DNA from 2 places in the Rossellomorea sp. KS-H15a genome. Region 2 is predicted to be linked to the other one. Evidence: a T-box and tRNA genes for the amino acid it is inferred to sense, from the RefSeq annotation. Region 2 holds a T-box; the other holds one or more tRNA genes.
The links. The T-box of region 2 lies ahead of proS (proline--tRNA ligase). A T-box ahead of a tRNA ligase gene usually reads a tRNA of that ligase, here a tRNA-Pro.
Positions count from the first base shown of each region.

Region 1 (16,288 bases), 1.4 Mb from region 2:
CCATATAATAGTGGGCCTGTTCCTGCCCATTTATCTCCTGTCACGATCACAGATTCCTGGGTAAAGCGCTTCCACTCGTTCTCAACGGTAAAAAAGCGCCCTTCTTTTTCATCTGTAGACAGAATATGAGCCGCTCCGATCCCTACCAGCGTGATGGTATGATCGCGGTCCTTCCATAGAAAGCGCTCTCCATGAAAAGAATTCCCTCCATAATAAAAAGAAAGAGGGTCCACGGCATCCACTTCCTCCACTATACTGAGAAGGACGGGGCGATGTATTTGTTTAGCCTTCATTCTGGCTGTATCATATGCTTTTTCAATATTGGTCTTATGGATGGTAACCAATTGAATTCCCCCAAACAAAATCACGTACAATAGTCAAACTTACTATAAGATACACCTGTCCTTATGGTGTGTCAACGGCGTTCAAGACATGTTTACAATATTTATCCTTATTATATATATAATAAACCCTTTTTCTTCTTTTGAGAAACCAAAAGCTTTGTAAATGTCCTCAATTACTGGAAAATAGAACCTTCACGAATTTGTAGAAAATGATTGACAGTCCCCTTCCCTTTACCTACACTTTAATCTGTAAAGGAATTGTAATGTTTTCTGAAAATTCCTTATTGCGTAAGGGAGAGAGTATGATGGAACAACAAGCATCCAACGTGTTGGAATCAGATAAAGGGTGGAAGATCTGGTGGCAATTAACCCGGCCCCACACTCTTACAGCGGCATTCGTACCTGTACTGTTAGGGACGGTACTTGCGCTGCAATTTACGAAAGTGGACATTTTGCTGTTTGCAGCCATGCTGGTTGCCTGCCTGTTGATCCAGGCGGCCACAAATATGTTCAATGAATATTATGATTATAAAAGGGGCCTGGATACAGAGCACTCGGTCGGGATCGGCGGAGCGATCGTCCGTAATGGTGTCAAACCATCAACGGTCATCAACCTTGCCTTTTCACTTTACGGGATCGCCCTCCTGTTAGGCATTTATATCTGTCTTAACAGTACATGGTGGCTGGCGCTCATAGGAATAGTGTGCATGGCAGCGGGGTACTTTTATACTGGCGGACCAATGCCAATTGCTTACACACCATTCGGCGAAATCGTAGCCGGATTTTTCATGGGATTTGTGATCATCCTCATCTCATTTTACATCCAGACCGGCTATATCAATGGGGACAGCGTCCTCATCTCGATTCCGGTTTCCATATTGGTAGGTTCCATATTATTGGCCAACAATATCCGTGACCTCGATGGCGACAAAGAAAACGGCCGCAAAACCATCGCGATCCTGTTAGGAAAAAAAGGGGCGATCATCCTCTTAGGCAGTATGTTTGTCGTTTCCTACGCCTGGATCATCGGATTGGTCGTTACAGGGATCTCATCCCCATGGCTGTTCGTAGCCTTTTTGAGCATCCCTAAAGCAATCAAAGCCACGACAGGATTCATCGGGAAATCACAACCCATCGAAATGATGCCCGCCATGAAAGCAACCGCACAAACCAATACCATCTTTGGTTTCCTGTTATCTATTGGATTATTGCTTGCTTATATGCTGTAGAAAGATTTAGGTTCCCTTGATAAACCGCTGTTGATTTCCGTGCAAGACTTCGCTTTCCTCGGGCGGAAGGCGAGCCTCCTCGTCGCTGCCGCTCCTGCGGGGTCTCACCTATTCCGCTTTTCCCGTAGGAGTCTTCGTCTTGCACTCCAATCAACAGCTAGAACCGTTAAAATATAAAACAACAAAATCCGAACGAATTCGATTTTCTAATGAAGAATATCGAATGATCGTTCGGATTTTGTTTTGACTAAACCAGTTCCTTTTATTGTTTTCTCTCTTGGTCCTTCAATTTCTGATGCTTATCCTTTTTAAGAAATATAAAACTAATGTTGCTTGGAGCGGAAGGTGCTCGACTCCTGCGGGAAACGCGTGAAAGTTGAGACCCCACAGGGCTTTTGAGTTGCCCCCCTATTGTTGGACACCCCAACCAACAATAGGAGGTGCCAGCACGTATGGCCAAGTTTACTCAAGAATCTAAACTGAAAGCTGCTAAACGTTATCTTAATGAACTCGTTAGTTATCGAGATCTTGCCAATCAAGTGGGGGTTGATCAATCTGTTCTGCGCTATTGGGTGATGTTAGTTCGTCACCACGGGGACCAAGCCTTTACCTTTCCCTATACAAACTATCCTTCTGCCTTTAAACTGAGGGTAATTCAATTTATTACGGAGAAGAATTGCTCCATTCGAGAGGCATCAGCCATTTTTCATATCCCAGACCCCTGTATGGTTCGTAGGTGGGTGAAAAAGTGGGAAAGAGCTGGAGAAGATGCCTTCGGATCATTAGAAATGAGGCCTTCTACAATGACATCTAACCATAAGAATAAGAAGATCAAAGATAACTCTTCTAACCAAACGATGGAAGATATGAAAAAAGAACTGGAATACCTACGTATGGAGAATGCGTATTTAAAAAAGCTAAATACCTTAGTTCAGGAAGAACCATCACCAACGAAATCAAAGCGAAAGTAGTATTTGAACTAAGGAACGAATTCCCGGTGACTAGAATGATAAAAGTAGCTAAGCTTCCTAAAAGTACTTACTATCACATCACAAAAAAATTAGACCAACCAGATCCTGATCGTAAATGGAAAAGAAGAATTAATTTCATCTATCATAGACACTCAGGACGTCTTGGGTACCGTCGCATTACGGACGTTCTTCAAGAAAAAGGTCACGATATTAACAAAAAGAAAGTTCTTCGGATCATGAGAGAATTGGGCCTTAAATGCATTGTGCGAATGAAAAAATATAAATCCTACAAAGGGAAAGTTGGCAAAGTGGCTCCCAACATCCTAAATCGTAATTTTAGAGCCGATAAACCTAATCAAAAATGGGTGACAGACGTAACGGAGTTCAAACTGTTCGGTCAAAAGCTCTATCTGTCCCCCATTCTAGACCTATTTAACGGAGAGATCATTACCTATACGCTCCAATCAAGGCCGACATTTGACTTGGTCGAGAAGATGTTAGAACAAGGATTAAAACATGTAAATGAAGACGATGAGCTCTTAATCCATTCAGATCAAGGGTGGCATTATCAAATGGCTCAGTACCGAAGGACACTGAAAAAACATAACATCACCCAAAGTATGTCTCGTAAAGGAAACTGTTACGACAACTCGGTAATGGAGAACTTTTTTGGGATAATGAAGTCTGAGTTCCTTTACTTACAGGAATTTGATAGTATCGAGCACTTTAAAGAAGAACTGAAAGAATACATGTATTACTACAATCACCTGAGAATCAAATCAAGGTTAAAACGAAAAAGTCCGGTAGCTTATCGAGTAAGTACTGAATTAGCTGCTTAGAAATTTAAGTGTCCAACATTATGGGGCCAGTGCATTTAGCCCGAGGAGGCTCAACTCACGCCCCGCGGAAAGCGAGCACCTGCAGCGGAAATCAAGTAGCAATGGCTAATTGACCAGCTCGAAAATAACCTTTTATGTTTTAACCTCCCCACTTTCGGATAAAGTATGGTTAGGACAAGATTTAAGCGAACATAATGAAGGATGTGAAGAAATTGCTAACAGACAGCCAAAAACAGTCATTAAAACAAGAATTGGTTCAACAGGAAAAGCAGTTAAAGGAACATTTACATCAGGATTTAGATAATCTTCACCATACAAACGAACGCGATAACTCAGGAGAACTTTCCCTTTACGATAACCATCCGGCCGATATGGGTACAGAGTTATATGAACGGGAGAAGGATTTTGCCATTGATGATCATGCGAAGCTTGAACTGGATAAAATCCAACAGGCCCTGCACGCGATCGAAGCCGGTACGTACGGAGAATGTAAAGAATGTGGACAGGATATCCCTTACGAGCGTCTCGAAGTCATTCCGACCACCCTTTATTGTAAGGACCATACCCCGGAGAAGTCGACACCGCAGGATAGGCCGGTGGAAGAAGACGTGCTGCAGCCGCCAGTCGATAATGAATTCAGACATGAAACCGATGGGAATGTGCGTGACGATCAGGACAGCTTCCAGGAAGTCGGCCGTTTCGGGACATCGGAAACCCCATCCGACTTTGAAGGGGATCACGAGGATTACTCAGACCTGTATCAGGATGAGGACACATCGGAAGGGTTCACCGAGGATTTTGAATCATTCGTCGGGACCGACATGGAAGGATCGAACCGTAAAGCCTATCCGTCGAAGACACATGAAGAGTATGAGGATATGCTCGATGAAAATGATATGGAGTCCCCTCTGGGTGACATTCCCTATAAAGATGGAGACAGCTACGTTTCAGACAAGAAGAAAAAATAGAAAAAACGCTTGGGATCCGATTCCCAAGCGCTTTTTCTATTTCATTAAACTCCCCTGTGCAATGCCCCATATGTCCTTGGCATATTGCTCGATTGTCCGGTCACTGGAGAAATAGCCCGAATTGGCAATGTTCTGCAGGCACATCCTTGACCAGTGCTCTTTGTTTTCATACGCCTTTCCGGCCTGTTCATGAACCCTTACGTAGGAATCGAAATCCCTCAGGACAAAGAATTGATCATTTTCAGTCAGTAACGAGTCATAAATCGTTTCGAAATGATCACCAGCATCCGGCAGGGTATCATCGATCAATTGATTCAACACCTTTTTGATCCTTGTATCATAGTGGAAATACTCCATTGCATAATAGCCGCCATGATGCTGGTACTTCATCACTTCCTCAGCGGTCAAGCCGAATATGAAGATGTTATCATTCCCGACTTGTTCCAGGATCTCGATATTTGCTCCATCCAGTGTTCCAAGGGTCAAAGCACCGTTCATCATGAACTTCATATTCCCCGTACCGGACGCTTCCTTACTGGCCGTTGAGATTTGCTCGGACAAGTCAGCTGCCGGGATGATCTCTTCTGCAAGGGACACCCGGTAATTTTCAAGGAACACGACTTTAATGCGCCCTTTCACGAGCGGATGATCATTTACGAGATCTGCTACAGAGTGGATCAACTTAATGATTTTTTTGGCATAATAGTAACCCGGGGACGCCTTTGCCCCGAAAATGAATGTCCGTGGATGAAAATCAAATCCCGGATCTTCGACACAGCGATTGTACAGGTGAAGGATATGCAGGACATTCATTAGCTGACGTTTGTACGCATGAAGCCGCTTCACCTGGATATCGAATATGGAAGACGGATCGACAACGATACCATTGCTTTCATATATCAGCCCGGCAAGCTTTTGTTTATTTCCCTGCTTCACATCATACAGGTCTTTCAGGAATGCCGTATCATGGTGATACTCCTTCAGCTTCACCAGTTTGGAAGGGTCTTTGATCCACTCATCCCCGATCGAAGAGGTAATCAGGTTCGAAAGGGCTGGATTGCTATTCAGGAGCCACCTTCTATGGGTGATCCCATTGGTCTTACTATTAAATTTCCCAGGATAATATTGATAGAATAAGTTCATTTCCCGCTGCTTCAGGATTTCTGTGTGAATCTTTGCCACACCGTTCACACTGAAGCTTCCTACAATGGCAAGGTGGGCCATTTTGACTTCATCATGAGAGATGATCGCCATGTCCTCTATCCTCTTCCACTCACCGGGATACTCTTTCCATAATTCCCTGCAGAATCGTTCATTGATTTCATTCACGATCATGTGGATGCGGGGCAGGAGGGGCTGGAATATACGGAGCGGCCATCTTTCCAGTGCTTCTGACAGCGTCGTATGGTTTGTATAGGCGAATGTATTCGTCGTGATTTCCCATGCTTCTTCCCATTCAAAGGAGTATTCATCCAGAAGGACCCTCATCAGTTCCGGGATGGCAAGAACAGGATGGGTATCATTGATATGGATTGAAATATTCTCATGCAGTTCCTTCAGATCGCCATTTCGGTAAAGGTACGAATCCAGAATGGAGCGGATACTTGCTGACACCAGGAAGTATTGCTGCTTCAAGCGCAGGATCTTCCCTTCCTCATGGGTATCGTCTGGATATAGAAATTCCGTGATGGCTTCTGTATCCCGCTTGTATTTCATCATATCTTTTCCCGCTTTATAAGCAGCAGGCTCGGCACTCCATAAACGAAGCGTGTTGACCGTCGAGGTTTCGAACCCCACTACGGGCATATCATAGGGAACCGCCGCGACGATTTCTGCATCTACATGTCGAAACCTTAGGACATCCTTTTCCGTGTAGGATTCCACCTTCCCCCAGAAAGGCACTTCAACGGTAAGGTCAGATTTGCGGACCTCCCACACATGTCCATGACGCAGCCACTGTTCCGGAAGCTCCATCTGAAATCCGTTCACGATCTTTTGTTCAAACAATCCATGCTTATAACGGATACCATATCCATGGCCGGGTAAATTGAGGGAAGCCAGGGAATCCAGAAAGCAGGCGGCTAAACGGCCAAGACCGCCATTTCCCAGTCCTGCATCGTGCTCAACCTCTTCCATCTCCGCAAGGTCGATTCCAAGATCGAGAAGCCCTTTATCCACAATTTCGTAAATCCCCAGATTCGTCAGATTTTGTCGGAGCAGACGCCCCAGCAGGAATTCGATGGATAAATAATACACCTGCTTTTGTTTATTGAACCGGTACTGCTCATTCGTATGGATCCAGTTCATCGAAATATATTCCCGTATTAAATGGCCCAATGTGAAAAACTGGTCCTGTCTGGTGGACTCAGGAAACGTCTTTCCATACATCATTTCAAGCTTCTTCAGAAACAATTCTTTGAATTCAATCGGATCAGAAAACATGGCTTTCACTCCTTGATACCAGGTCAGCGTATAGTTGATTATACTTAAAGGCCGATTGGGCCCAACTATAATCCTTATTCATTGCATTACGTACAATATGATTCCATGTTTCCGGATCTTCGTGGAAATACGATAGAGCTCTTCGATAGGTGTAAAGCATATCGTGAGCATTAAAGTTTTTGAATGAGAAGCCGTTGCCGCTCTTCGTCTCCTCATTATAGGATTCAACAGTATCGTTCAGTCCGCCTGTCTCCCTTACAAGTGGCAGGGCTCCGTATCTCATGGCGATCAACTGCCCCAGCCCGCAAGGCTCGAACTTGGAAGGCATCAGGAACAGATCACTGGCAGAATAGATCTGTTTCGCCAATTCTTCATTGAAGCCGATCTGTACTCTTACCTTATCAGGATACGTCCACTCCATTTCCCTGAAAAACTGTTCAAACTCCCAATCACCTGTCCCCAACAGGACAAACTGGACATTTTCCTGGATCATCTCATGAAAGACGCCCCTGATAAGTTCAAGACCCTTTTGGTTCGTCAGTCTCGAAATGATGGACACAAGTGGTATTCCTTCTTCCTCACGAAGTCCAAGGCTTTTTTGCAGATGTTGCTTCGCCTGCTTCTTCCCTTGAAGATTCCCGCTGAAGAAAGGAAACTCCCCGTCATCAGGATTATACACTTCATCATCAATCCCATTAAGGATCCCCAATAATTGGTTATACCGCTGACCTAGTATATTATGAAGCTTTTCCCCGTAGTAAGGCGTGAGGATTTCTTCTTTATACGTAGGGCTCACCGTTGTGACAAAGTCTGAAGAAATGAGCGCTCCTTTCATGAAATTGATGTTCCCATAAAATTCGAGGTATTCATGATGAAAATACCTCTCTGGGATAGCCAGTAAGTCCGTCATCACTTCTTTAGGGTAGATTCCTTGAAATTGCAGATTATGAATCGTGAATACGCTGCGGATGAATGAGTAGCCCGGTCTCTCCTGATACTCGCTTCTGAGTAAGAACGGAACCATGCCCGTATGCCAATCGTGACAATGAATCACATCAGGATAGAAATCAAGAACAGCGATGCTTTCCAACACAGCCCTTGTAAAATAGGAGAATCTTTCTCCATCGTCAAAGTATCCGTATAATCGCTCCCGGTTAAAGTAATATTCATTATCCACAAAATAATAGGTCACGCCATTTTCACTGTACTCTTCAATGCCACAATACTGATTTCTCCAGCCTACCGACACGAAAAATTCTTTCTTCCGTTTCATTTTTGAACGGAATGCTTGAGGAATCCCGCCGTATTTAGGCAGAATCACCCTGACATCCGTGCCTAAACTTCTTAACTCCTTGGGCAGAGCACCAGCAACGTCGGCCAAGCCCCCGGATTTAATAAATGGGACACACTCAGATACTACAAATAACACTTTCACGAATTCATCAGCGCTCCTTGAATCATCCCTTTGCGAATGACGATTGGATTGTTTGCTTCCCCGATAAGCTTGACACCATCTTCTATCCTCACATCTTTATCCAGAATCACATTCTCCAGTACACAGTTATCTCCAATTTGGCTCTTCTGCATAATGATGCTGTTAGAAATTGTGGTATTCCTGCCAACCTTCACCGCTCTGAACATAGTAGAATTCTTCACTTGGCCTTCAATGAAGCATCCATTGGCGATGATGCTGTTTTTCACGCTTGCAGCCGATGTATAGCGTGTCGGCGGCTCATCCTTCACTTTCGTATAAATGGGCATATCTTTCTTGAACAGCTCTTTCCAATAGGATAGGTTCATAAGCTTCATGCTCGCATCATAGTATTCTTCAATGGAATCAATCGTTTGAACAAATCCTGCATGCTCATAGCCGCACACCTTGAATCCGCTATCCATGTCGTCCACTACATCCTGCATACATGTGTAGCCCGTTTCACGCCTGTTCTCGACCAAATCAATCAATGTAGACGTTTTGACCAAGTACATATCCAAGGAGCTGCCGTTGTGACGCATTTCCGTTATATCACAACCGATACGGATATGACGTTCCAGTACGGGTTGATAATCGATGTTACATAACGTGAAGCAATTGCTGATCAGGGCGTACTCCTGGGTACTGCGTCTGAAGTAGTCCATATGATGGGCAAAGTGATTAAAGGACCCTACACCCTCTTCATTCGCTTCCAGTCCAGGAGCAGGAAAGAAAAACAAGCCATCCCGCTTCCGGTTCAGATCCCAGTTCTTGCCTGATCCGAGATGATCCATCAGGGATCTGTATTGAAACTTTGGAAAGATCGCAACGCTGCCGATATCGGAATTCACCATATTGGAAAGGACAAAGTCAATCAACCGGTATCTCCCGGCAATCGGAAGGGCCGCCAATGAGCGATGTAATAATAAATCCTCCAAGGAATCGTAGTAACTCGTAGCATCAATAACACCAAGCATCGTATTTTTCAAAACACTTCTCCTCCTCTAATGTTGTTAAGATGGTCTTGAACCTTATACTCTTTCCTGCTCCAGCAGTGCTTCAATGAATGATTCCGTCACGAGGATCACTTCATCGGATCCCTCTTCCGGCATGATGCATAAGCCCTTTGGAACTCTTACATTCGACGGCACGATCGCCTGCTCGATATAGACGTTTTCTTCAACGACAGCGTCCGGCATGATGACTGAACGACTGACATGCGCTCCTTTTTTCACCGTTGTTCCCTGGAAGAGGACAGACTTTTGAATCGTTCCTTCAATCGTACATCCTTCATTTACAAGAGATCCCTCTACAAGGGCTTCTTCTGAAATATATTGAGGAGGCTCATTCGGATTAACCGAATACACTCTCCAATCATGATCGAACAGATTCAGTTCATTCTGTTCATCTATTAGATCCATATTCGCTTCCCAAAGGCTCTTGACCGTACCGACATCCTTCCAATAGCCTTCAAATGGATAAGCCATCAGTTTCTTCTTTTCATCAAGGAGGAGAGGAATGACATCCTTCCCAAAGTCATGGCTTGAGTCCGGATTCCGTTCATCCATCTCCAAATAATCCTTTAGCACGGAATAATTGAAGATGTAAATGCCCATCGAGGCAAGATTGCTTTTCGGGAAAGGCGGTTTTTCTTCAAACTCCGTGACACGCATATCCTCATTCGTGTTCATCAGTCCGAAACGACTCGCTTCATCCCAGCCCACTTCAATGACTGAAATCGAGACATCCGCTTTTTTCTCGATATGATAATCAAGCATTTTACTATAATCCATTTTGTAAATGTGATCACCCGACAGAATCAATACGTACTCGGGATCATATTGCTCAAGGTAATTCATATTTTGATAGATGGCGCTTGCCGTCCCCGTATACCAGCGCATCTCGGATGATTCAGCATATGGAGGCAGGACTGTCACCCCACCGTTTTTGCGGTCAAGGTCCCACGCACTCCCGATTCCGATATACGAATTCAATACCAAGGGCTGGTACTGGGTAAGAACACCGACTGTGTCGATGCCTGAGTTCGTACAATTGCTCAGGGTAAAATCAATGATACGGTACTTTCCTCCAAATGGTACGGCCGGTTTCGCCAGACTCTTCGTCAATGAACTCAACCTGCTCCCTTTTCCACCTGCTAATAACATGGCCACACATCTACCTTTTGCCATTACTCTTCTCCCCTTTCACTCGATTGGTCTTAAATAAACGGCTGCGTATGGTGGAATCGTCATTTCCACATACCCATCCCTTCCATGATACGGTTGATTGTGCACGGTAAGCGGGTTGGGGTTCACTTGATGGGAACCTCCAAACCTTCCATCATCACTATTCCAGATCTCTTCATACGAAGAAACCTTATCTACCCCCACCTTATACTGGTGATACACATGAGGACTGAAATTGCAGATCACCACAAGATGATCTCCCTTCTCTATCCCATAACGGATGAAAGAGAAAATCTGCTGCTCTGCATTATTTACGTCAACCCACTGGAACCCGTCTGAACGATGATCCATCTGAAATAATGGTTCAGCACCTTTATATAAATGCATAAGCTCTTTAAAATATGAATTGAATTTGTGATGAAATTCGTAATCCAGTAAATGCCAATCCAATTCCTCAAGGTCCTTCCATTCTGAAAACGGGGCCAGTTCACTTCCCATGAACAGAAGCTTTTTACCTGGATGAGCCATCATGAAGCTCAGAAGCAACCGATATTGAGCAAATTTCTGCCAGTAATCCCCGGGCATTTTATTTAATAACGACTTCTTCCCATGCACCACTTCATCATGGGAGAAGGGAAGAACATAATTCTCTGAAAAGGCATATAACAGTGAAAACGTGATGAGAGAATGCACATGCCTTCGTTCAGATGGATCGGTTTCCATATATTTAAGGACGTCATTCATCCATCCCATATTCCACTTATAATTAAATCCCAGTCCTCCATAATGAACGGGAGACGTCACCTGTGGCCAGTCCGTAGAATCCTCTGCAATCATCAAAATCGAAGAATCAAACTCAAAAACGGCCTTGTTCAAGTTTTTCAAAAACTGTATGGCGCCTTCATTCGGGTTAAGCTCACCCTGATTCGCCCAATAGATGATGTTCGCCACCGCATCGATCCTGAAGCCATCGATATGATACTGATCCATCCAGAAGCGGGCGTTTGAAATCAGGAAACTCCTCACTTCCCCTTTACCTAAATCAAAGTTCGCCGTTCCCCACGTATAATTCTCCCGGTCCCTTTCCTCACTGTACTCATAGGCGAACGAACCATCGAACTTATATAACCCATGCGCATCCTTACAAAAATGACCTGGGACCCAATCCAGGATCACGCCAATATTATGTAAATGACATTCATTCACAAATGCCATCAAATCATGTGGTGAGCCGTAGCGACTGGTAGGGGAATAATAACCCGTACCCTGATAACCCCAAGACCGGTCAAATGGATGCTCCGTGACAGGCAGCAGCTCAATATGGGTGAATCCCTGCTCCTTCACATGGGGAATCAATTGCTGCGCTAATTCCCTATAAGATAGAAACGTTCCTGCTTCCTTCTTCCACGTACCTAAATGGACTTCATAAATCGCCATTGGCTTGTCGTAGATGGTAGTGGATGAACGGTTCTCGAGCCACTTCTCATCTTCCCATCGAAAGCCATCCAGCTCATACACGACGCTTGCCGTATGAGGGCGCTTCTCAGAGGCAAACCCGTACGGATCCGCCTTCAGCTTCTTTGCACCCAGGGGAGTCGTAATCTCATACTTATACGTTTCTCCCGTCAGGTCTTGATCGACTCGAATCGTCCACAAACCTTCACTATTCCGCTTTTTTAGATCATATCCATTCCCATTCCATTGATTAAAGGACCCCACCAATGAAACATGCCTTGCTTTCGGTGCCCAAACGCAAAATTCTGTATAGGTCCCAGTGGAATCCCTTCTCACATGTGCACCCATAAACTGATAGGCCTGCTGCAAATTTCCCTCATGAAACAAAAACACATCGTAATCTGTTATGGTCATTGCGTTCATCATCTCACCTACATTTTTTCAATCTACATAACTACTTTCTCACAACATCACCAAAATCCTCTTTATAATCGTCGTTCAATTACGACAATTTACTACATGCATATATGAAAAAGCGGTTTATTTGGAAAGTTATTCTAAATGGTAAGGTTTACATTGTAAAAACATAGGGGAAATACGTTGAATTCTTAGCGGAATTTGTCGAAAGTTTTTTCATGAAAAAAGCTAAAATATGTAGGGAATATAGAAGGATTCCGGTATTTTGTATAAGATTTTGGTTGGTTGGAAGATGAAGCAGCTGTGTCGAATAAAGGGAGGAAAGTGGTGTTTGATGACCTTGTTTTTCGATGATCACTGACCTTCTCTTCCGCACTGGAAAATTTGATTTGTATGAAGTGAAGTTGATAATAAAACGGGGGAAGTGGATCATATACCGGGAAAGTCGATAATATATCGGGGAAAGTCGATAATATATCCAATGACGCAGAAACCAGGAACATATTTTTTCATATAAAGCATGCTTATATCAGCTTCATTTCAAGCCAAAGTACTACTTTGTACAACAAAAAAAGACTATCAAGAATGATAGTCTCTTCATAATGACCCATACGGGATTCGAACCCGTGTTACCGCCGTGAAAGGGCGGTGTCTTAACCGCTTGACCAATGGGCCTAAATGGCGGAGAAGGAGGGATTTGAACCCTCGCGCCAGTTGCCCGACCTACACCCTTAGCAGGGGCGCCTCTTCAGCCACTTGAGTACTTCTCCAAATATGGCTCCGCAGGCAAGATTCGAACTTGCGACCGATCGGTTAACAGCCGATAGCTCTACCACTGAGCTACTGCGGAATAATGAAATGGTGGGCCTAAGTGGACTCGAACCACCGACCTCACGCTTATCAGGCGTGCGCTCTAACCAGCTGAGCTATAGGCCCAAAAAATAAATTGGAGCGGGTGAAGGGAATCGAACCCTCATCATCAGCTTGGAAGGCTGAGGTTTTACCACTAAACTACACCCGCAATAAAAAATAAAATATGGGGCGACTGATGGGAATCGAACCCACGAATGCCTGAACCACAATCAGGTGCGTTAACCACTTCGCCACAATCGCCATAATGTGTCTAAATAAAAAATGGTGGCTCAGGACGGAATCGAACCGCCGACACATGGATTTTCAGTCCATTGCTCTACCAACTGAGCTACTGAGCCTTACTTAGTTTTGAAAAAAATAATACCATTATCTTTTAATGAAAATGGCGGTCCGGACGGGACTCGAACCCGCGACCTCCTGCGTGACAGGCAGGCATTCTAACCAACTGAACTACCGGACCAAAGCTTTTTGCGTTAGCAAAATAGGTTTCATTACCTTCGCGCTAGCGAAAATAACTATCCATACGTGACTCATCGCGAATTATCAAGTTCCTAATTCATAAACAAATCAAAATGGTATTGCGGGGACAGGATTTGAACCTGCGACCTTCGGGTTATGAGCCCGACGAGCTACCGAACTGCTCCACCCCGCGACGATAAAATATATTTAAGTGTCCACTATCCCATTGTGTATCGCGTAGAACCACCCCGACTTCAGTAAGCTTATTCAAGTTGCTGCTCAGTCGGTGCGCTGATGTAGACGCTCCGAAGATTATTCGGTCGTGCTCCACCCCGCGACGATAAAATATAAAAGATAATATGGAGGAGGAAGGGGGATTCGAACCCCCGCGGGCTGTTACACCCCTGTCGGTTTTCAAGACCGATCCCTTCAGCCGGACTTGGGTATTCCTCCGTAATAAAAATGGTACTTGGTGGACCTTGTAGGACTCGAACCTACGACCGGACGGTTATGAGCCGTCTGCTCTAACCAACTGAGCTAAAGGTCCCTAATGGTAGCGGCGGAGGGGATCGAACCCCCGACCTCACGGGTATGAACCGTACGCTCTAGCCAGCTGAGCTACACCGCCAAGAAACATATAACATAGTATTCAGTTTCACTTTCGCAAAACATATAGGATTTTTTGCTGTGCAAACATCAATGAAGATTATTTTGCTGGTGCAAAAAATCTTGGTGGAGCCTAGCGGGATCGAACCGCTGACCTCCTGCGTGCAAAGCAGGCGCTCTCCCAGCTGAGCTAAGGCCCCAAAGAAGGTGGTCGGGAAGACAGGATTCGAACCTGCGACCCCTTGGTCCCAAACCAAGTGCTCTACCAAGCTGAGCTACTTCCCGATATATGGCGCGCCCGAGAGGAGTCGAACCCCTAACCTTTTGATCCGTAGTCAAACGCTCTATCCAATTGAGCTACGGGCGCTAAATGAATTCTATAATAGTAACGTAAGGATAGATATTTTGCTTACGCAAATCAATGATGATTATTTTGCTTCGCAAAAAATCCTGGTGCCGAGGACCGGAATCGAACCGGTACGGTAGTCACCTACCGCAGGATTTTAAGTCCTGTGCGTCTGCCAGTTCCGCCACCCCGGCAAGTCTCTGGAGCGGAAGACGGGATTCGAACCCGCGACCCCCACCTTGGCAAGGTGGTGTTCTACCACTGAACTACTTCCGCAAAAGAAATGGTGCGGGTGAAGGGACTTGAACCCCCACGCCTTGCGGCGCCAGATCCTAAGTCTGGTGCGTCTGCCAATTCCGCCACACCCGCATTTATTTATGTTTTTCACATTGGAGAAAAACAATGGTAAGATATTTTGCCGAAGCAAAAATCAATGGTGAGCCATGAAGGATTCGAACCTTCGACCCTCTGATTAAAAGTCAGATGCTCTACCAACTGAGCTAATGGCTCGTCTCATAAAAAACCAAATGGTGCCGGCAAGAGGACTTGAACCCCCAACCTACTGATTACAAGTCAGTTGCTCTACCAGTTGAGCTACACCGGCGTGTAAGATCCTTTTATAAATACTGCTTAATGAAAGTAGTTCACCGGAGCAGTTTAAGGAAAGATATTTTGCTGGCGCAAAAATCTTTGGTGGAGGATGACGGGATCGAACCGCCGACCCTCTGCTTGTAAGGCAGATGCTCTCCCAGCTGAGCTAATCCTCCATGGTATATAGCCTGGCGACGTCCTACTCTCACAGGGGGAGATCCCCCAACTACCATCGGCGCTGAAGAGCTTAACTTCCGTGTTCGGCATGGGAACGGGTGTGACCTCTTCGCCATTGTCACCAGACTATGTCTTGTCTCTTTTTTAGGACAAGTATTATTATATCGTGTAGATATAATTTTTCAAGGCTTTTTTATATTTTCGTATAAAATTATTCCCTGAAAACTAGATAAAGAATTGATGTCAAGAAAGCCGAATATCGACCAATTGTTGTTCATTAAAATAATGACTCTTTGTGGTTAAGTCCTCGATCGATTAGTATCAGTCAACTCCACATGTCGCCATGCTTCCATCTCTGACCTATCTACCTAGTCATCTTCTAGGGATCTTACTCACTTACGTGATGGGAAATCTCATCTCGAGGGGGGCTTCATGCTTAGATGCTTTCAGCACTTATCCCTTCCGCACATAGCTACCCAGCGATGCCTTTGGCAAGACAACTGGTACACCAGCGGTGCGTCCATCCCGGTCCTCTCGTACTAAGGACAGCTCCTCTCAAATTTCCTGCGCCCACGACGGATAGGGACCGAACTGTCTCACGACGTTCTGAACCCAGCTCGCGTACCGCTTTAATGGGCGAACAGCCCAACCCTTGGGACCGACTACAGCCCCAGGATGCGATGAGCCGACATCGAGGTGCCAAACCTCCCCGTCGATGTGGACTCTTGGGGGAGATAAGCCTGTTATCCCCGGGGTAGCTTTTATCCGTTGAGCGATGGCCCTTCCATGCGGAACCACCGGATCACTAAGCCCGACTTTCGTCCCTGCTCGACTTGTAGGTCTCGCAGTCAAGCTCCCTTGTGCCTTTACACTCTGCGAATGATTTCCAACCATTCTGAGGGAACCTTTGGGCG
Region 1 is NZ_CP096886.1:4,102,330-4,118,617, forward strand. It holds gene M1J35_RS21045 (isochorismate synthase) at 1-344, opposite strand, end outside; gene M1J35_RS21050 (1,4-dihydroxy-2-naphthoate polyprenyltransferase) at 650-1,573, shown strand; gene M1J35_RS21055 (hypothetical protein) at 1,542-1,727, opposite strand; one part of gene M1J35_RS21060 (IS3 family transposase) at 2,026-2,497, shown strand; one part of gene M1J35_RS21060 (IS3 family transposase) at 2,497-3,383, shown strand; gene M1J35_RS21065 (TraR/DksA C4-type zinc finger protein) at 3,587-4,351, shown strand; gene M1J35_RS21070 (glycogen/starch/alpha-glucan phosphorylase) at 4,388-6,793, opposite strand; gene glgA (glycogen synthase GlgA) at 6,783-8,228, opposite strand; gene M1J35_RS21080 (GlgC family sugar phosphate nucleotidyltransferase) at 8,225-9,253, opposite strand; gene M1J35_RS21085 (glucose-1-phosphate adenylyltransferase) at 9,296-10,453, opposite strand; gene glgB (1,4-alpha-glucan branching enzyme) at 10,469-12,331, opposite strand; tRNA gene M1J35_RS21095 (tRNA-Glu) at 12,926-12,997, opposite strand; tRNA gene M1J35_RS21100 (tRNA-Ser) at 13,002-13,092, opposite strand; tRNA gene M1J35_RS21105 (tRNA-Asn) at 13,098-13,172, opposite strand; tRNA gene M1J35_RS21110 (tRNA-Ile) at 13,182-13,258, opposite strand; tRNA gene M1J35_RS21115 (tRNA-Gly) at 13,270-13,343, opposite strand; tRNA gene M1J35_RS21120 (tRNA-His) at 13,360-13,435, opposite strand; tRNA gene M1J35_RS21125 (tRNA-Phe) at 13,458-13,533, opposite strand; tRNA gene M1J35_RS21130 (tRNA-Asp) at 13,579-13,655, opposite strand; tRNA gene M1J35_RS21135 (tRNA-Met) at 13,774-13,847, opposite strand; tRNA gene M1J35_RS21140 (tRNA-Ser) at 14,015-14,107, opposite strand; tRNA gene M1J35_RS21145 (tRNA-Ile) at 14,125-14,201, opposite strand; tRNA gene M1J35_RS21150 (tRNA-Met) at 14,206-14,282, opposite strand; tRNA gene M1J35_RS21155 (tRNA-Ala) at 14,385-14,460, opposite strand; tRNA gene M1J35_RS21160 (tRNA-Pro) at 14,469-14,545, opposite strand; tRNA gene M1J35_RS21165 (tRNA-Arg) at 14,551-14,627, opposite strand; tRNA gene M1J35_RS21170 (tRNA-Leu) at 14,712-14,800, opposite strand; tRNA gene M1J35_RS21175 (tRNA-Gly) at 14,808-14,882, opposite strand; tRNA gene M1J35_RS21180 (tRNA-Leu) at 14,891-14,975, opposite strand; tRNA gene M1J35_RS21185 (tRNA-Lys) at 15,041-15,116, opposite strand; tRNA gene M1J35_RS21190 (tRNA-Thr) at 15,135-15,210, opposite strand; tRNA gene M1J35_RS21195 (tRNA-Val) at 15,298-15,373, opposite strand; rRNA gene rrf (5S ribosomal RNA) at 15,384-15,500, opposite strand; rRNA gene M1J35_RS21205 (23S ribosomal RNA) at 15,670-16,288, opposite strand, start outside.
Region 1: it has a tRNA-Pro gene. The T-box ahead of proS (proline--tRNA ligase) is inferred to sense a tRNA for this amino acid. The anticodon was not compared.

Region 2 (16,288 bases):
ATGGATTTATCTGATTGCCCTTAATTTGATTGTATTGGATGAGTGGGGGTCACCTGTGGCGGTGGTGATGTTATACGTGTTGAAGCCAGTTGCGGCGCTTATCACGAACGGTTGGGCCGGGAGTTTGATTGACCGGGTCAATAAGCGGAATCTGATGGCGGCATTGGACTTTTTCAGGGCCGTGTTGATTGCGGCTTTGCCATTCCTTGCGACGGATTGGTGGATGTATGTTGTCGTGCTTTTCATCAATATGGGGAGTGCTGTCTTTTATCCGGCGTCGATGGCTTATACCACAACGTTGATTCCGAAGGGGAACAGGCAGCGGTTCAATGCTCTTCGGGGACTCGTGGGGTCGGGGGCATTTCTGATCGGGCCCGGGGTGGCGGGGATCTTATTCCTGATGGGAACACCGGATTTTGCCCTTTATATGAACGCTCTTGCCCTTTTGTTATCAGGGGTGATCACCCTGTTTTTGCCTAAACTTAAGGGGGGTTCATCGAATCAAACAAGTACCTTCCACTGGGAAATCATTAAGGATGATTGGCGGGTGGTATGGGGTTTCAGCAAGAGATCGGCTTACGTGATGATCCTGTACGTATTTTTCACGTGCATGCTCGTGATGACGGCTGCCATCGATTCCCTTGAAGCCGCTTTTTCTAAAGATATGCTGCATCTCTCCAATAGTACCTACGGATATCTCGTGAGCATTGCAGGGGGAGGGTTTGTACTGGGATCTCTCCTGAATGCGGCGTTGTCTCATAAGCTTCATCATATGCACCTCATGGGTGTCGGCTCTGTCATCGTCTCCGTTGGGTATATCATATATGCATTTTCACATGACTTCTTGACGATTGGGATTGGATTTGCTCTTTTATCCTTTGCCCTGGCCTTTGCGACAACAGGGTTCGAGACTTTTTATCAAGAACATATCCCTGTTGAAATCATGGGGCGGGTAGGGAGTCTGTATGGGTTGCTTGAAGGGGTCCTTGTCATCTTGCTGACGGTTCTGATCGGACTGGGGGCAGAGGTGGTGTCGATTCGGGCTGCCGTCGCTGGAGGTTCGATCGTCATGCTTGTGATCACCCTGGTTTTATGGGGAGCAATGAGGAAGAATTCTTGGAAAAAACAGTTAAAATATAATTCAGAATGTTATAATAAATAAAAACGCACTCATGAAGGAGGTTCGCGGATGAAGATGACGGTGGATCAATATTGGGATAAATGGGAAGAGCTGATGAGTCGGGAAGAAGCGAGCTTTGAAAAGTGGGATGGGTTGGAGGATCTGTTGTTCATCGCCCAAAAAGAAGGGGATCTCTATAAGGAATTCTGCTGTCGGTTTGGAATCATGAGGACCGTCAACTATCTTGGGGAGTATGAGGAATTATTCGATCATTTCGAATGGTGCAACGGGTTCTTTTTAGATAATGAAGAGAACTTGGAGGATTGGGTGGAAAGCTTCCTCTGGATCTATAAATGGATGGCGGAGCATCTGGTGAAGATGCCGGGCATTGAAATGGAGCTCCTGGATGCATTTTTCAATGACTTTCAGGAAGCGTATGACCGCTACGGATACAGTCTACGCCCTTATTATCAACATCAGCATAAACGGGCTTTGAAGACAGGTGAAATAAAGGACGCCCACGATTATTATCATGAATGGCTCGCCGCAGAACGGGATTCCCTGGCGGATTGTGAAGCGTGTGAATATCAGACACAGCTTGAGTATTTCTATTTAACAGGGGAAAAGGAGAAGGCGGCTCCAATCGAGAAGCTGTTATTATCCAAAGAAGTGTGCTGCGGGGAAATTCCACATCTTACGTACAGCAAGCTGCTCCTTCCTTATTATGAGGACGGCCGGTTGGAGGAAGCCGTACGTTACCAATCTGAGGGATACTTTTTCATTTACGATAAACCTCACTTTCTCATTGAGGCCTCTGAGCATATCCGGTTTCTAGCTTTAACGGAACCTCTTAGGGGCATTAAGGTATTGGAGCGCCACATTGAGTATGCCGACAGCGGAAAAGATCCGTATGGGATGTTCTATTTTTATATGAGTGCCATCGTCCTCCACCGGAAGCTCTTGGAAGCGGGGCATCGCCCGGGCTTCGCCGTGGATGTAATGAGTGAAGTGGCCGAGGAAATTGCGGGAGATTTCGATGAAAGGAATGGGAATGATTTCTTTGAACGGGAAATGGAACGGTTTTATTCCCTCTAACAGATATTGACACCCTCATGGAATCTCTATATAATCATCTAAAATAACTGAAACATTGAAGAGGATCAGTAAAGGGATCTTGTCTTTTCAGAGAGGGAGCGGTTTGGTGAGAAGCTCCCATGGATGAACCTTTGAACCTGCCTCCTAGTTCTGTATCGAATGAAGATATCAGCGGTCCGAAACCGTTATCATGGAATGAGTGTAAAGCTTTGCTTTGAATCAGGGTGGTACCGCCAGAAATGGTCCCTGATGAGAAGCAGGGCTTTTTTTGTTACCGTCGGGCGGTTCGCTGAATGTGGAATTTCGCTGATAAAATGAAAATTCCGCTGATATATCCGGGATTTCGCCGATAAATCGAAAATTCCGCTGATAAAACCAATCCAACCAAAAAACGAGGTGCTCTCAAATGGCTAAAGAATTTGTAAAAGATGTAACGGGCATGGATGAAGACTTTGCCCAGTGGTACACCGATGTCGTGACGAAGGCGGAGCTGATCGACTACTCGAGCGTCCGGGGCTCAATGATCATCAGACCATACGGATACGCAATCTGGGAAAACATCAAGGATGCCCTTGATGCGAAAATCAAGGAAACCGGGCATGAAAATGTGTATATGCCCCTTTTTATACCGGAAAGCCTGCTGCAAAAAGAGAAAGATCATATCGAAGGATTCGCTCCTGAAGTCGCATGGGTGACCCATGGCGGAGATGAGGAGTTAGCGGAACGGCTATGCGTCCGTCCGACGTCCGAGGTGTTATTCGGTGAGCATTATAAAAACATCATCCATTCCTACCGGGACCTGCCGAAGCTCTACAACCAGTGGGCGAATGTGGTTCGCTGGGAAAAGACGACCCGTCCGTTCCTCCGAACGCTTGAGTTCCTGTGGCAGGAAGGCCATACATGTCACGAGACCGATCAGGATGCTCATGAGGAAACGGTTCAGATGCTCGAAGTATACGCAGAGCTTTGTGAAGAGATGCTGGCGATTCCAGTCATCAAAGGTCAGAAAACAGAGAAAGAGAAATTTGCCGGTGCGAAATATACGTACACGATCGAAAGTTTAATGCATGACGGGAAAGCGTTGCAATCAGGAACGTCCCATCATCTCGGGGACGGATTTGCGAAATCATTCGGCATCCAGTTCACGGACCGTGACGGCAAGCTTCAATATGTCCAGCAAACATCATGGGGACTCACCACCCGCATCATCGGGGCCATGATCATGGTGCACGGGGACGACAGGGGACTTGTCGTGCCGCCACGGATTGCTCCGACCCAGCTGATAATCGTGCCGATCGCCCAGCATAAAGAAGGTGTCCTTGATTTTGCCTATAACCTGAAGACACAGCTTGCAGGTGTTGCCCGCGTCGGGATCGATGCCAGTGACAAAAAGCCGGGCTGGAAATTCAATGAATATGAAATGAAGGGGATTCCACTCCGCCTGGAAGTCGGTCCGCGGGATATCGAGAACGGGCAGGTGATTCTGGCGAGACGTGATACCGGGGAAAAAATCACGGTCACGATGGAAGAGCTGGAAGGGAAAGTGACAGCGCTCCTCGAAGACATTCAACGCAATCTATTGGAAAAAGCGAGACAACACCGCGAAGAAAAAACGACGGTCGCCAAAACGTTTGATGAGTTCAAAACGACGTTGAATGAAAAAGGCGGTTTCATCAAAGCGATGTGGTGCGGAGACCGTGCCTGTGAAGATAAAATCAAGGAAGAAACGAGTGCCACATCACGATGCATGCCGTTTGAACAGGAGCAGGTGTCCGATACGTGCGTGTGCTGTGAAAAGGATGCGAAACAGTTGGTCTACTGGGCGAAGGCGTATTGAGGAAGGGGAGTATCATTTTCCTTTTGTCCCTAGTCAGCAGTGTGATGTTGGTGGCACTGGCGTTTTTTCAGTGGCACCTCATCCACATCCTGACACCGTTTTTGATGCCTTTTCTTTGGTTGATGGCAGGAGGTTTTTTCCTTGTCACAATCGTGTTTTCCATCATTGCCGTTTTTAAGAGAAGGGAATGGAAAGCATTAATCCTCCAATCTTTGACTGTGATTTTTCTTTTCTTTTTCCCGTTTACCAAGGTCGTTCTGAATATGGACTATGAGAATAACCGTGCCGATCGGGAGACAGTGGTAAAGAAAGTGCGGGAAGGTGCCATTACACCCAACGTTCCATACAATGATTCGGTTATACACCTCCCGGAAGAATATGAAGCGTTATCAAGGGGGGGCGGAGATATTTTGGTAGAGAAGAAGAATGATGAAATGCTGGTTCTCTTTTTCACCTTTCGTGGCATACTGGACAGCTTCTCCGGATTTGTCTATTCTACTTCAGGGAATAAACCTTTGTCAGGTGACTTTGGGGGAGATTTTATTGAGCTTGAGAAGCTCGATAAACACTGGTATTACGTCAGTTCCGGATAAGCAGGGGACTTTCGCACCTTTCCGGACTTTTTCTGAGTAAAGTCTTCTTTTTTCTATGTTTACTTAATAAATATAGGTAAAGGAGGCGTCGATTAATATGGATGTGGGACTCATCGTCATTTTTTTCATGGTATTCGTGGTAATCAGCCTATGGATCGTGCATTCCAAGCTCAACCGGATCACCGAGCATGTTCAGCAGCTGGATGAGGAGTATTTATCCGATGAGGAAATCGAGAAGGAATTAGAGGAAGAGTGGAATAATGAGAAATAACGAGGAAGGCGTTTCTCCGTAGAGAAACGCCTTCCGTTTTTATGAAAAAGAACTACCAATCTACTTAGGTGGTTGGTACTATTAACGTAATACATAAAAAGGAGGGAGCAGAGGATGAAGCATAAGGACTTAACCATCGAAACACCACGATTGGTGATCAGGCCCTTCGTGAATCAGGATTATGAAAACTGGTTGAGGGAACATCTGAACAGGCTCCCGTCACAGCATAAATATGATGTCGGCTATCAGGATATGAGTGAGTGCACGGAGTTCTGGTTCAGGGAGATGCTTGAGAAACATGACGAAATGATCGAGGGGGATCAGGTGTATATCCTCGGGATCTTCCTGAAAGAAAATGGCGCCAACATCGGTACGATCGATTTCTCGACGCTCATGAGGTACAACTTCAACTGGGGCAGGGCGGGCTACACGATACATAATCGTTATTGGAATCGTGGTTACGGGAAGGAAGCGATGAAGGCTGCCCTGCAGCTGGCATTCGTGAAATTGAATTTTCACCGCATCGAAGCCCATATCAATCTGGACAATACGCCTTCAATCCGACTTGCGGAAGCCGTGGGCATGGAGTATGAATGTACACGAAAAGGGTTCATTTATGAATTTGGAGAGTGGACGGATAATCTGGTGTATTATGTGAATGCGGGGGAATAGAAAAAGGCCGGAATCATCTTTGATTCCGGCCTTTCGATTATTGTTGTAATCCTTCGATCGTCATCTCTTTTACAGGGAGGAAGGCTTCTCCTGTATCCATATACGTGACGTTGACCTTATCATTTTCCTTCAAGTAGATGGCAAGTAAGCTGTTTTCAGAAGAAACGATATAGTTTTTTCCGTTATCCAAGAGGAAGGAAACGATGGTGTAGTCACCGGACTTTTCTTTATAGACCCGGACGACCGTACCGTCTGCTTGTTTCTCCTCGGCTTTCGAGCTGCCATCGACGCTTCCGCCGCCGCGTTGCAGGGCGGTTTTATAAGCTTTCAATGCCTGATTCGGCGTGTTTGCATAAGCTGAGATTTCCGGGTTGGCAGCCGAGACGATGAAGTAGTTTTGTAAGAAACCATTCGCGTCAAGCACCGGTGTCAGCCAGCTTGCTTCACCGTAGAAGTTATAGAGCACAGGCATTTCGCCGTCCCATTTCTTCTCGATGAATTTCTTCTGGATGATTTGCAGGGCGCCCTGTGAATCCATGTACGATTCTTCCAGATTTCCTGTGTAGAATGTCGCTTTACCCGTCCTTGAGTTCGTCAGGGAGTAGCCGAGCATGGAATCGACGCCTTCTTTTGGCGATGTGAAATCGGTGAAGTAGTACATGTCACCATTTTCGTCAAAAATAGGGCTCACGTTTGCTTCTGTTCCTTCATCAGATGGCAGTTTCACGTCCGATTTACCGAAGCGGCTGTTCCAGAAACCTTTCACATAGTTACCGAAATAGCTATTCTGAAGGCTGACCGTTTCAGGAGAAACCGCGCCGTCGATGAACGCCGGTACATCTTTGATGGCATATGACTTCGTTTTACCTGTCTGAGGGTCGACCATGACGATTCCTTTTACATCGAAACCGTTACGGGCTGAGATGAAGTTTCCGTACGTCTGGATATAGAACGGTTTTCCATCATCATCGATTTCAAGCTGGACGTCCCCGTTGAAGATTTCCTTCGGATAATTCAAGCGGATATGACGTTCCACTTTTTTATTGAAGTATGAAGAAGGTGTGTACACCATTTCTTCTTTGATGAATTTAGGATTTGCATTTGAATCCGTGGCACTCAGCTTGAAGTACCCGGGTGTCGAATCCCCTTTGAACCATTTGAAGAAACCGGAGAATTCTACAGGTGCGATGTAGACATACTCACCGTCCACCTTCTGGATCTGCAGGTTGCCGAGCTCATAATAGCTTGTATTCGGAACCTGGCCGAATGCTTTCTTCATTTTGTTACGGGCGAATTGAGGAGGGACGCTTGCAGGCGTTTCCTTTTCATCAAAAGCCTGGATCTCTGTTTTGACATCCATTTTCGCCGATTCGAATTTCTCATCGGCATTGAAGACGAACGCGGTCAGGAAGTAAGCACCGACAAAGATGCTCGCCAGGAACAGAATCCCTTTTACCATCCGCTCTTTCCCCGTGGCAAATGCGGCCCCGAATCCGGAGGCGATGATCAGGAGGATCCATATGCTCGTGAAGTTCTGATCGAGATTCGAAAGATAATAGAAGACGAATACTACAACAGTCGTGATGAGTAAGGTGGCTCCAAATAGTGCCGGGAAGGAAGGATATCCCTCTTTTTTATTTTGTTTTTTCATGACGGCCATCGGTACGAGCAATAAGGCCATGACCAATCCGACAATCAATGAAAATAGTAAGATGTTTCCCATAGTGTTCCCCTTTCAAGGTTGTGATTCTGTTTATAGTGTATATACGGATGAGGGGGCGGGGAGGTTTCAATTGTTTTTTACCGCATACCAAACCCACTCATCATCCGTTATAATAGGAAGAAGTAACCACTCAGGAGGAAAGTATGGATATATTTGATATAGCGAAGCTAGCCGGGGTGTCGCGGAAGACGGTGCAGCGGGTGTTGAATGATTCGCCCCAGGTACGGACCGAGACCCGGGAGCGGATCTTGAAGATCATGGAGGAGCATCAGTATCAGCCGAATGTTTCAGCACGGAGGCTGGTGAAGAAAAAGACCCATACGATCGGGCTGTTCATCATTCAGGACCCTGGGAAGGATCGGATCTATTCCGATGATCTTTTTTACAGCGTGGTGATCGGGGCGGTGATCAATGCCTGCTCTCTTCGGGGGTATAAGGTGCTCGTGACGATGGCGGAAGTGGATGATCCGTCTCCCGTGTTGAAGCTTTACAGGGAAAAAAGCATCGATGCAGGCATCATCATCAGCTGGAGTAATGTCCAGTCGATCGTCGATGAAATCCTTTCCGCCAACTTTTTGGTCGGGGTTTTCGATCAGAACAATGTGACCCGTCGTACTCCTTCCATCCCCATGCCTGTATTGGAAAATGAAGTGAGTGCCATGGAAGCGACCCGTCACCTCCTTCAGCTGGGGCATGAAGAAATCGGCATCATTACAGGTGACCAGGACAATCCTGCAGCGGTGGAGCGCCTTAATGGTTACCAAAAGGCGATGAAAGCAGCAGGGATCAGCGTGAAGCCGGAGTACATCTATACGGGCAGGTTCGTGGAAGAGTCGGGAAAAGATGCCATTCATCATTGGCTCCGGCAGGGGGAACTTCCTTCCGCCATCCTCTGTTCCAATGATCATATCGCCTTCGGGGCCCTCAAGGCATTGAAGGAAGCGGGACGGGATGTACCAGGGGACGTTTCACTCATCGGTTTTGATAATATTTTGCTGACAGAATACACATCGCCTGCACTTTCGACCATGAACGTTCCGAGAGTGGAGATGGCGGTTGCGTTAGTGGAGGAGCTGATACACAGGGTGGAAGGGGAGCCATATGAAACGATGAGTCCTTTTCAAGCTTCTTTGGTCAAGAGGAATTCCTGTTCAGAAAAACAAGCCTGATCCCCTTTGGGACGGGCTTGTTTTAGTGTATGAGAAATCATTATGGTAGAAAAATGTTGTCAAACGATCGTGGTGGTTTTATAGTTATATACAAATGTCCCACGTGAGACATAAATGAAAACAGGAGGAGTTCACATGTTAAAAAAAGCAGTCACTTCGTTTACCGCTGCATGTCTCATCATGACTCTGCCACCCGCGAACATAGGTAGTGCCGCCCCACAAAAAGACAAACCTTTTCACCTCAAAGATTCAACCTTAAAAGATAGAACGATAGAAGGCGACCTCGTGATCACACCGGCTGCCGGAAAGGACATTACCCTTGAAAACGTGACGGTACAAGGAAAGACGTTGATCAAGGGAGAGGAACCCGATACCGTGCAATTGACAGATTCCGAGTTGAAGAGTCTTTCAGTTGAAGGACCTGGTCATTTGTCGACGATCACGGTTTCCGGAGATTCGGTCGTTGAACAAACCTTCCTCGAAGGAAATGTGTTATTGGAAGAAAACGAAATTACGTCCGAAGGATTTCAAGACGTTACGGTCTCGGCTTCAAATGTAAAAACGAAAAATGCCGAATTGAAAGGTGAATTTGATACGATTGCCACGACAGGGAAAAAGGGAGAAGCTCAGGTGGAGCTTGACGGTATTGCCGAGCGGTTAGAATTGAACGCGCTTTCAAATGTCTCCCTTACGCCTGATGGGGTGGTGAAGGAACTCCTCGTATCAAAAGCAGGGGAGGGATCGGCCATCGATGGAGAAGGTTCCATCGAAAAAGCCACGCTGGATGGCGTCATCGTATGGAATGGAAAAGAAACAAGTGAAGCGACTTCTGTTGTCACGCCATGGACCCTTGTGTGGAATGATGAATTCAATAAGGATGAGATCGATCGCGACAAGTGGACGTTCGATATCGGAAACGGATATACCGATGCGAATGGTACCTTCATTTCAGGATGGGGGAATAATGAAAAGCAATACTACACGGACCGTCCTGAAAATGCGCGGACTGAAGACGGGAAGCTTCTGATTACGGCTAAAAAAGAAAACTATCAAGGATACGGCTATACGTCCTCCCGTTTGAAGACGAAGGGCCTGTTTTCCAAGACGTATGGAAAATTTGAGATGAAAGCCTCCCTTCCGGTTGGAAAGGGATATTGGCCGGCGTTCTGGATGCTTCCGGAAGATGACCGGTATGGCGGATGGGCTGCATCCGGTGAGATTGATATTTTAGAAGCCCAGGGCAGCAATCCGGGTGAAGCAATCGGGACGCTTCATTATGGGGAATCGTGGCCGAATAATAAATACACCGGTGATCACTATAGCTTTGAAGATGGATCGACGATTGCCGACGAGCATGTGTACTCCGTTGAATGGGAGCCGGGGGAAATCCGCTGGTATGTGGACGGAAAACTCCGCCAGACCCAGAACAATTGGTACAGCAAAGGGACCGGAAACGCTTCCAACTTCACGTACCCTGCGCCGTTTGATCAATCCTTCCATATGCTGTTGAATCTTGCGATAGGCGGGAATTTCGATGGTGAACCGACGGAAGAGACGATGTTCCCTCAATCCATGGATGTGGATTATGTACGTGTGTATGATTTGACGGGAAGACCGTATCAAACGCCGGAACTGCCGGAATTTGAACAAGCTCCACTGCCTGACGATGCGAAGCAGCCACTCGAAGACGGAAACCTCATGTACAATACCGGATTTGATCAGGAATGGGAAGACGTTGACGGGATTCCGGGAGTGGAAAATACGGATTATTGGTATTTCTTGACCGTCCCTGATTTTGGAGGGAAGGCCAATGTAGCCCTTGATCAGATCGAGGGAAGAAATTTTGCCAAAGTGGATGTGGAAGAACCGGGAAGCCAGCCTTATTCCGTTCAGCTCATCCAGGACGTATCACTCGGAAAGGGCCGTTACTACCGGGTATCCTTCGATGCAAAATCGAGCGGATCACGGAAGGTCAATGTGAAAGTCGGCGGGGGTGAAAAGAGGGGATACAGTGCCTATTCAAACAGTGAATCTTTTTCACTGAAAGATGGGGTGGAATCCTATGAAATGGTGTTCCAGATGACCGAGGAAAATGATTTGGAAGCCCGTGTGGAATTTAATCTCGGATTGTCCAAGCTACCTGTGTGGCTCGGAAATATCCGGGTGGAAGAGATCCCGCCTGTCGAAGTGGATCCGGATGCTTCCAAACCTGAACTGCCGACGGGGAACCTTATTTATAATGGGACGTTCGACCAGGGATTCCCTGACCGCCTTCTTTATTGGCATCTGGCAGGTTCCGGGAAAACCTTGGGAGTGGATCCTGACGAGCGGGTATTCTCAGCAAAGCCTTCCAGCGAAACGGAAGAGGCCGGGCTGGTGCAAAAAGGCATCCAGCTTAAGGAATTGAATGAATATGAATTGATGTTTGACGGAGTGGCAGAAAGTGGTCGTGATATTCAGGTCGAGATGAGAAGCAAGGATGGGGAAAAGGTGTACGCAACGGAAACGATCCCTCTCACCGCTGATTGGGAGAAGCATGCCATGACGTTCACGATGCCGGATGTGACGGATATGGAGTCACAGCTGGTGATTGATCTGGGTGGCAGTACGGATGAAGCGAAGATCGATAACCTCTCGTTAAAGAAGAAAGCGGGACCTCCTGGTGCAAACGTCATCCAGAACGGATCGTTTGATTCCGATTTAGAATTCTGGGCAAATTACATCCATTACGATGCTTCTGCAGGTATTTCTTCTGAAGACGGACAGGCAAAAATCTCGATTGGAAACGAAGGAAACGAAATATGGGGTGTTCAGCTATTCCAGGAAGGACTGAAGCTTAAGCCGGGAGTGGAATACACCCTTTCCTTCGATGTGAGTTCGTCAGTCGACCGGACGATGGAAGTGACGATTGAAAATGCTGCGTATACGCGCTATTTATCAGAAGTCGCTCAGCTGGGTGGAGAGATGACGCATTATGAGTATACATTTACGCCACCGGTGGGCGAGGACACGAGTCTTAAATTCCTGATTGGGAAGAGTAGTGGGTCGCCGATTGGTGCTCATGATGTAGTGATTGATAATGTGGAATTGAAGTAGGAGTGGGGGCACGGCGTCTTGTTTTGGGGGCGCTGTGTTTTTTTGTGGATAAACTTGACTGAGCGCTCGGTCTGGACGGGGCGGGGCGGGTTTTGTCGGCAATGGAGAACGGTCAAGATCCACTCCCTTCACCTCCAAAAAAAGAAGCAGCCGAGTCGGCTGCTTCTTTCCCTTAGGACATCGCTTTTTCCGGCTTGATCGGATGCAATCGTCCGTCTTCATCCCGGAACACGATGTGCTCACGCCCGAATCTTGTCGGTGTATCGATTCCCGCGGCTGCGGCCAGGTTGTACAGGCCTTCGCGAAGGGAGATGATGTAGTTGCAGACGCGAAATGATTTTTCTTCGACGATCAGTGCCCGCTGCAGTTTCTTGTCAGTGGTGGCAACGCCGACGGGACAGTTGTTCGTGTGGCATACTTGAGCCTGGATGCAGCCTACGGAGAACATCAGTCCCCGGGCTATGTTGACAAAGTCTGCACCGAGGGCGAGTGCAAAGGCAATCTTGTCGGGTGTTAACAATTTTCCGGAAGCGAAGATTTTCACTTTATCCCTGACGCCGTATTTCACCAGGGTGTCGTGAAGGAAGGGAAGGGCGGATTTGATTGGGACCCCTGCAGAAGCCGCTAGTTCCTGATACGATGCACCTGTTCCTCCTTCTCCGCCATCCACGGTGATGAAGTCGGGGTGTTTTCCGGAAGTGGCCATGTAGGAAGCGAGGCTTTCAATATCATTCGTGTTTCCGACGACCAGTTTGATCCCGACGGGTTTGCCGCCGACTTCCCTGAGCTGTTCGATGAAATCCAGCATCTGTTCGTTGTTGCTGAACTCTTTGAAGCGGTTGGGGCTGTCGATGGATTTCCATGGCTCGACGTTACGGATGTTGGCAATCTCCTGTGTCACTTTTTTTCCGTCAACGTGACCGCCGCGCGTCTTTGCGCCCTGGGCAAGTTTCAATTCGAAGGCTTTCACCTCTTTGAGATCACTCTTTTTCTTGAATTCTTCCCATGAAAATTCGCCGTCCTTCGTTCTGACGCCGAATAAGCCCGGACCGATCTGGCAGATGATGTCGACTCCGCCTTTCAGGTGATGCTTGGATAATCCGCCTTCACCGGTGTTCATCCACGACCCGGAAGCAAGGTTTAACCCGGTTGAAAGAGCGGTGATGGCCTGCTCACCGAGGGAGCCGTAGCTCATGGCGGACTGACCGACGAGTCCTTTCACTTTAAAGGGATGCCTGCACGTACGTTCACCGATGACAGGGGCATCTTCGTCTTTCAGGAGAAAGGGATCGGCTTCAGTTTCTTCACGGTGTTCCCTGCGGCTGAGCAGATTATCTTTATCGATTTTGTAGATTTTGGTGTTTATTTTTTGTGAGTTGTCGATGCGGAGTTCGTCCCGTTGGACAGGGAAAAGGGTGTTTCGTATGTAGTAGCCTTCCTTTTCGAAGTCCCGCTCGGAACCAAAGCCGAGCATCCGGGATTTGTATTTACCCGCCATGACGGTATTCGTGTATTCAAGTCTCGAGAAGGGCTTTCCTTCGTTGTCATTATGAAAGAGGTATTGTCTCAGTTCTGGACCGATCTTCTCGAGGATGTACCTCATTTTTCCGAGAACCGGAAAGTTCCTCAATACCGCATGCTCCTTCTGTTTTTCATCGGTCATCCATAAATAAAAAATAAGGGCAGCTGGGATAAGCAGTGCGAGTACGATGATGATAAGGAGAATCCACTGAATGATGGATATGCTGTTCATTTTCATTCCTCCAATAGGGAAAAGGAGCCCTTTTACAGGCTCACTTCTTTGTTAAAATAGTCGTTTCATGGCCTTGCGTAACGGTGGCATCTCGGCTTCATGCTTCTTGAAGAATTTCTTCATGACATGCTTTGAATAACCGGCTGCCTGTTCGAAGTTGATCTTACCGGGTAGAGGTGGCTGATCTTCGATGACACAATCGATGATGACCGGCTTATTGGATTTCGCTGCCATTTCAAAGGCAGGCTGAAGATCCTCATGTTTGATGACACGATAGCCTTCCCCTCCACATGCTTTGGCGAACTGGGCGAAATCGATGTCCTGAAGATCCGTTTCATATTCCAGGTGGCCGATGGATTCCTGTTCGTACTTAATCATGCCGATTTTACTGTTGTTCATGATGACGACGATGATCGGCAGCTTATATTTGACCGCCGTGACGAAATCATGCATCACCATGGTGAACCCGCCGTCTCCGCAGACGGCGATGGACTGGCGCTCAGGCTCTGCCAGACCACTTGCGATCGCCCCTGGTAGTCCGCATCCCATGGTCGCCATCCAGCTGGAAATAATCATTTTCTGGTTGGTCATCTTGAAGTGTCTGGCGGTCCAGACGGTCACATTGCCGACATCGACGGACAGGACCGCATCGTCGTCTGCAATCTTCTGGAGGGCCGCAATGACTTGAGGAGCCTTCATGGGCATCGTCGCTTCGACTTCGTCTTTTTCAACATGCTTCCACCAGTTCTTCATATTGTTCTGGCATTCTTCCAAAAAGGATCGGTTCTCTTTGAGGGGAAGCTGTTGATTCCATCGTTTCAACACAAGGTTCGAATCTCCGACGATCCCGACGCTAACGGGATATCTCTTTCCTATTTGTGCCGGATCCGCATCGATCTGAACGGCGGGCGTATCATCGGGAAGAAAATCACGATACGGGAACGACGTACCGATCATGATGAGAAGATCTGCTTCCTCCATGGCTTCATATGCAGGTTTCGTCCCGATTTGACCGAGCTGTCCGAGATTATGGGGATGCTTGTCAGGGAATATTCCTTTAGCCGGAAGCGTAAAGATGACCGGAGCCGCGATCTTTTCAGCGAAAGCTTCAAGTTCACGGGCGGCATGCCTGGATCCCGTCCCTGCAAGGATGACCGGACGCTGTGCTTTATGTACATATTCCATTCCGGTCTTCATATCTTGTTCAAGGGGAGCGGCGATGGTCGCAGCCGGGATACTGGACGTGTCTTTTATGGTGTCCTTGATTTTTTGCCCGGGGATGTCGTCGGGGATGATCAGAACGGATACCCCTTTTTTTGCATAAGCGGTCCTGATGGCCTGATTCATGAGATCGGGAAGTGATTCAGGTGATGAGACCCGTTCACAGTAGACGGAAACGTCCGCAAACACCCGGTCCAGATGAACTTCCTGGAAGGAATCCATTCCAAGCTCTTCTGTCGCGACCTGTCCGGCCAAAACCAATACGGGTGCTCCGTCGGCCTTTGCGTCATACAAGCCATTTAACAGGTGGATAGCACCGGGTCCGCCAATGGATAAACATACCCCGATATTTCCCGTGAGTTTTGCATATGACGAGGCGGCGAGTGCCCCGACTTCCTCATGTCTGACCTGGATGAACTCGATTTCCTCTTTTTCACTTCGCAGTACGTCGACAAAGTGATTGATGGAATCACCGGGAAGACCGAATACATGCTTGATCTTCCATTGTTCCATGATGTCGGCAGCTGCCTGCCCTGCGAGTTTATGTCCCATAGTTGAACCTCCTTTTAGTGTATAGTGATTTTTTACCACTGATGGGGATTTATTAAACGTGAGGGGAGAGGGTGGTTGCGGAATTTGTCTAGAGATGTAGAAAGGTCGATATCCTCCAGCGAGATCTTTCCGAACGCAAAAAAAGCAACCGATCCACGATCAGTTGTTGCTTTCTGCTAACACCACTTCCACTCCGAAATGATCCGATACGACAGGTTTATTACCATCGTTAAAGATGACCTGGGATGAAGTGACATCTATTTTTGTACTGGAGAGGATAAGATCGAGCCGTAAATCGACTGTATTCTCATCCCAACCGGCAATGTTTCCACGGACGGTGATGCCGCTGTCCCGTTCAAGAGCTTCCCCGAATGTATCTGTGAGTCCTTTGGAAAGGAGATAATCGTACCCTTCATCACGAACCAGGGCATTGTTATTGAAATCGCCCATAAGGAAGAAAGGGGATTCCGGGGTGACCTGTTCCATTAAGGAGTCTACCTGGTACTTGAATGGTTCTTCCTCGTCCGTCCACCAGCCGAGGTGGCAGGAGTAGAAGGTAAGGGGCTTATCATGATAAGAAATGGTGGCCCCTAAGATTTTTCGGGTTTTCCAATAGGATTGATCATGGCTTTTCGAGACGAAGAAGCGATGTTCCTCCACGATGGGGTGCTTTGTCAAAATGGCGACGCCCTCTTCGTAGACATCGTAGCCGATATGAGCGAAGTCCCAGACGAGTGTATAATCTGTCACGCCTCGCTTATCCAGTTCCCCAAGGAGGACAAGGGCGAAATTGTCTTTTTTGACCAAGCCATGGACGATTTCGCTTTCGATCAGCTGACTGACTTCCTGAAGGGCGATGACATCGTAGGATTCCTCTGCGATGTCATCGGCTAGAATTGAGATCTTATCGAGCTGGTTGTCTTCCTGCCAGGAGTGACAATTAAGCGTCAGTAATTTCATGTCTTACGCTCCCAGCAGATCTTGAATGTCCGACTTGATGACGTCTGCTTTCGGACCGTATATGGCCTGGACGCCTTTATCTTTCAGGATGAGGCCGAGTGCCCCGTTTTTCTTCCATTCCTGTTCCGTGCCGACAAGGCTTGTGTCTTTTACCGTTACACGAAGACGGGTCATGCAGGCATCGACGTCTACGATGTTTTCTTTCCCGCCAAGCATGGCAACGACT
Region 2 is NZ_CP096886.1:1,140,885-1,157,172, forward strand. It holds gene M1J35_RS05680 (MFS transporter) at 1-1,162, shown strand, start outside; gene M1J35_RS05685 (hypothetical protein) at 1,190-2,215, shown strand; T-box leader at 2,262-2,466, shown strand; gene proS (proline--tRNA ligase) at 2,622-4,052, shown strand; gene M1J35_RS05695 (hypothetical protein) at 4,097-4,645, shown strand; gene M1J35_RS05700 (hypothetical protein) at 4,743-4,916, shown strand; gene M1J35_RS05705 (GNAT family N-acetyltransferase) at 5,031-5,588, shown strand; gene M1J35_RS05710 (DUF3159 domain-containing protein) at 5,626-7,311, opposite strand; gene M1J35_RS05715 (LacI family DNA-binding transcriptional regulator) at 7,455-8,480, shown strand; gene M1J35_RS05720 (carbohydrate binding domain-containing protein) at 8,616-11,576, shown strand; gene M1J35_RS05725 (FMN-binding glutamate synthase family protein) at 11,749-13,329, opposite strand; gene M1J35_RS05730 (pyruvate oxidase) at 13,381-15,102, opposite strand; gene M1J35_RS05735 (endonuclease/exonuclease/phosphatase family protein) at 15,262-16,062, opposite strand; gene M1J35_RS05740 (PTS transporter subunit IIBC) at 16,066-16,288, opposite strand, start outside.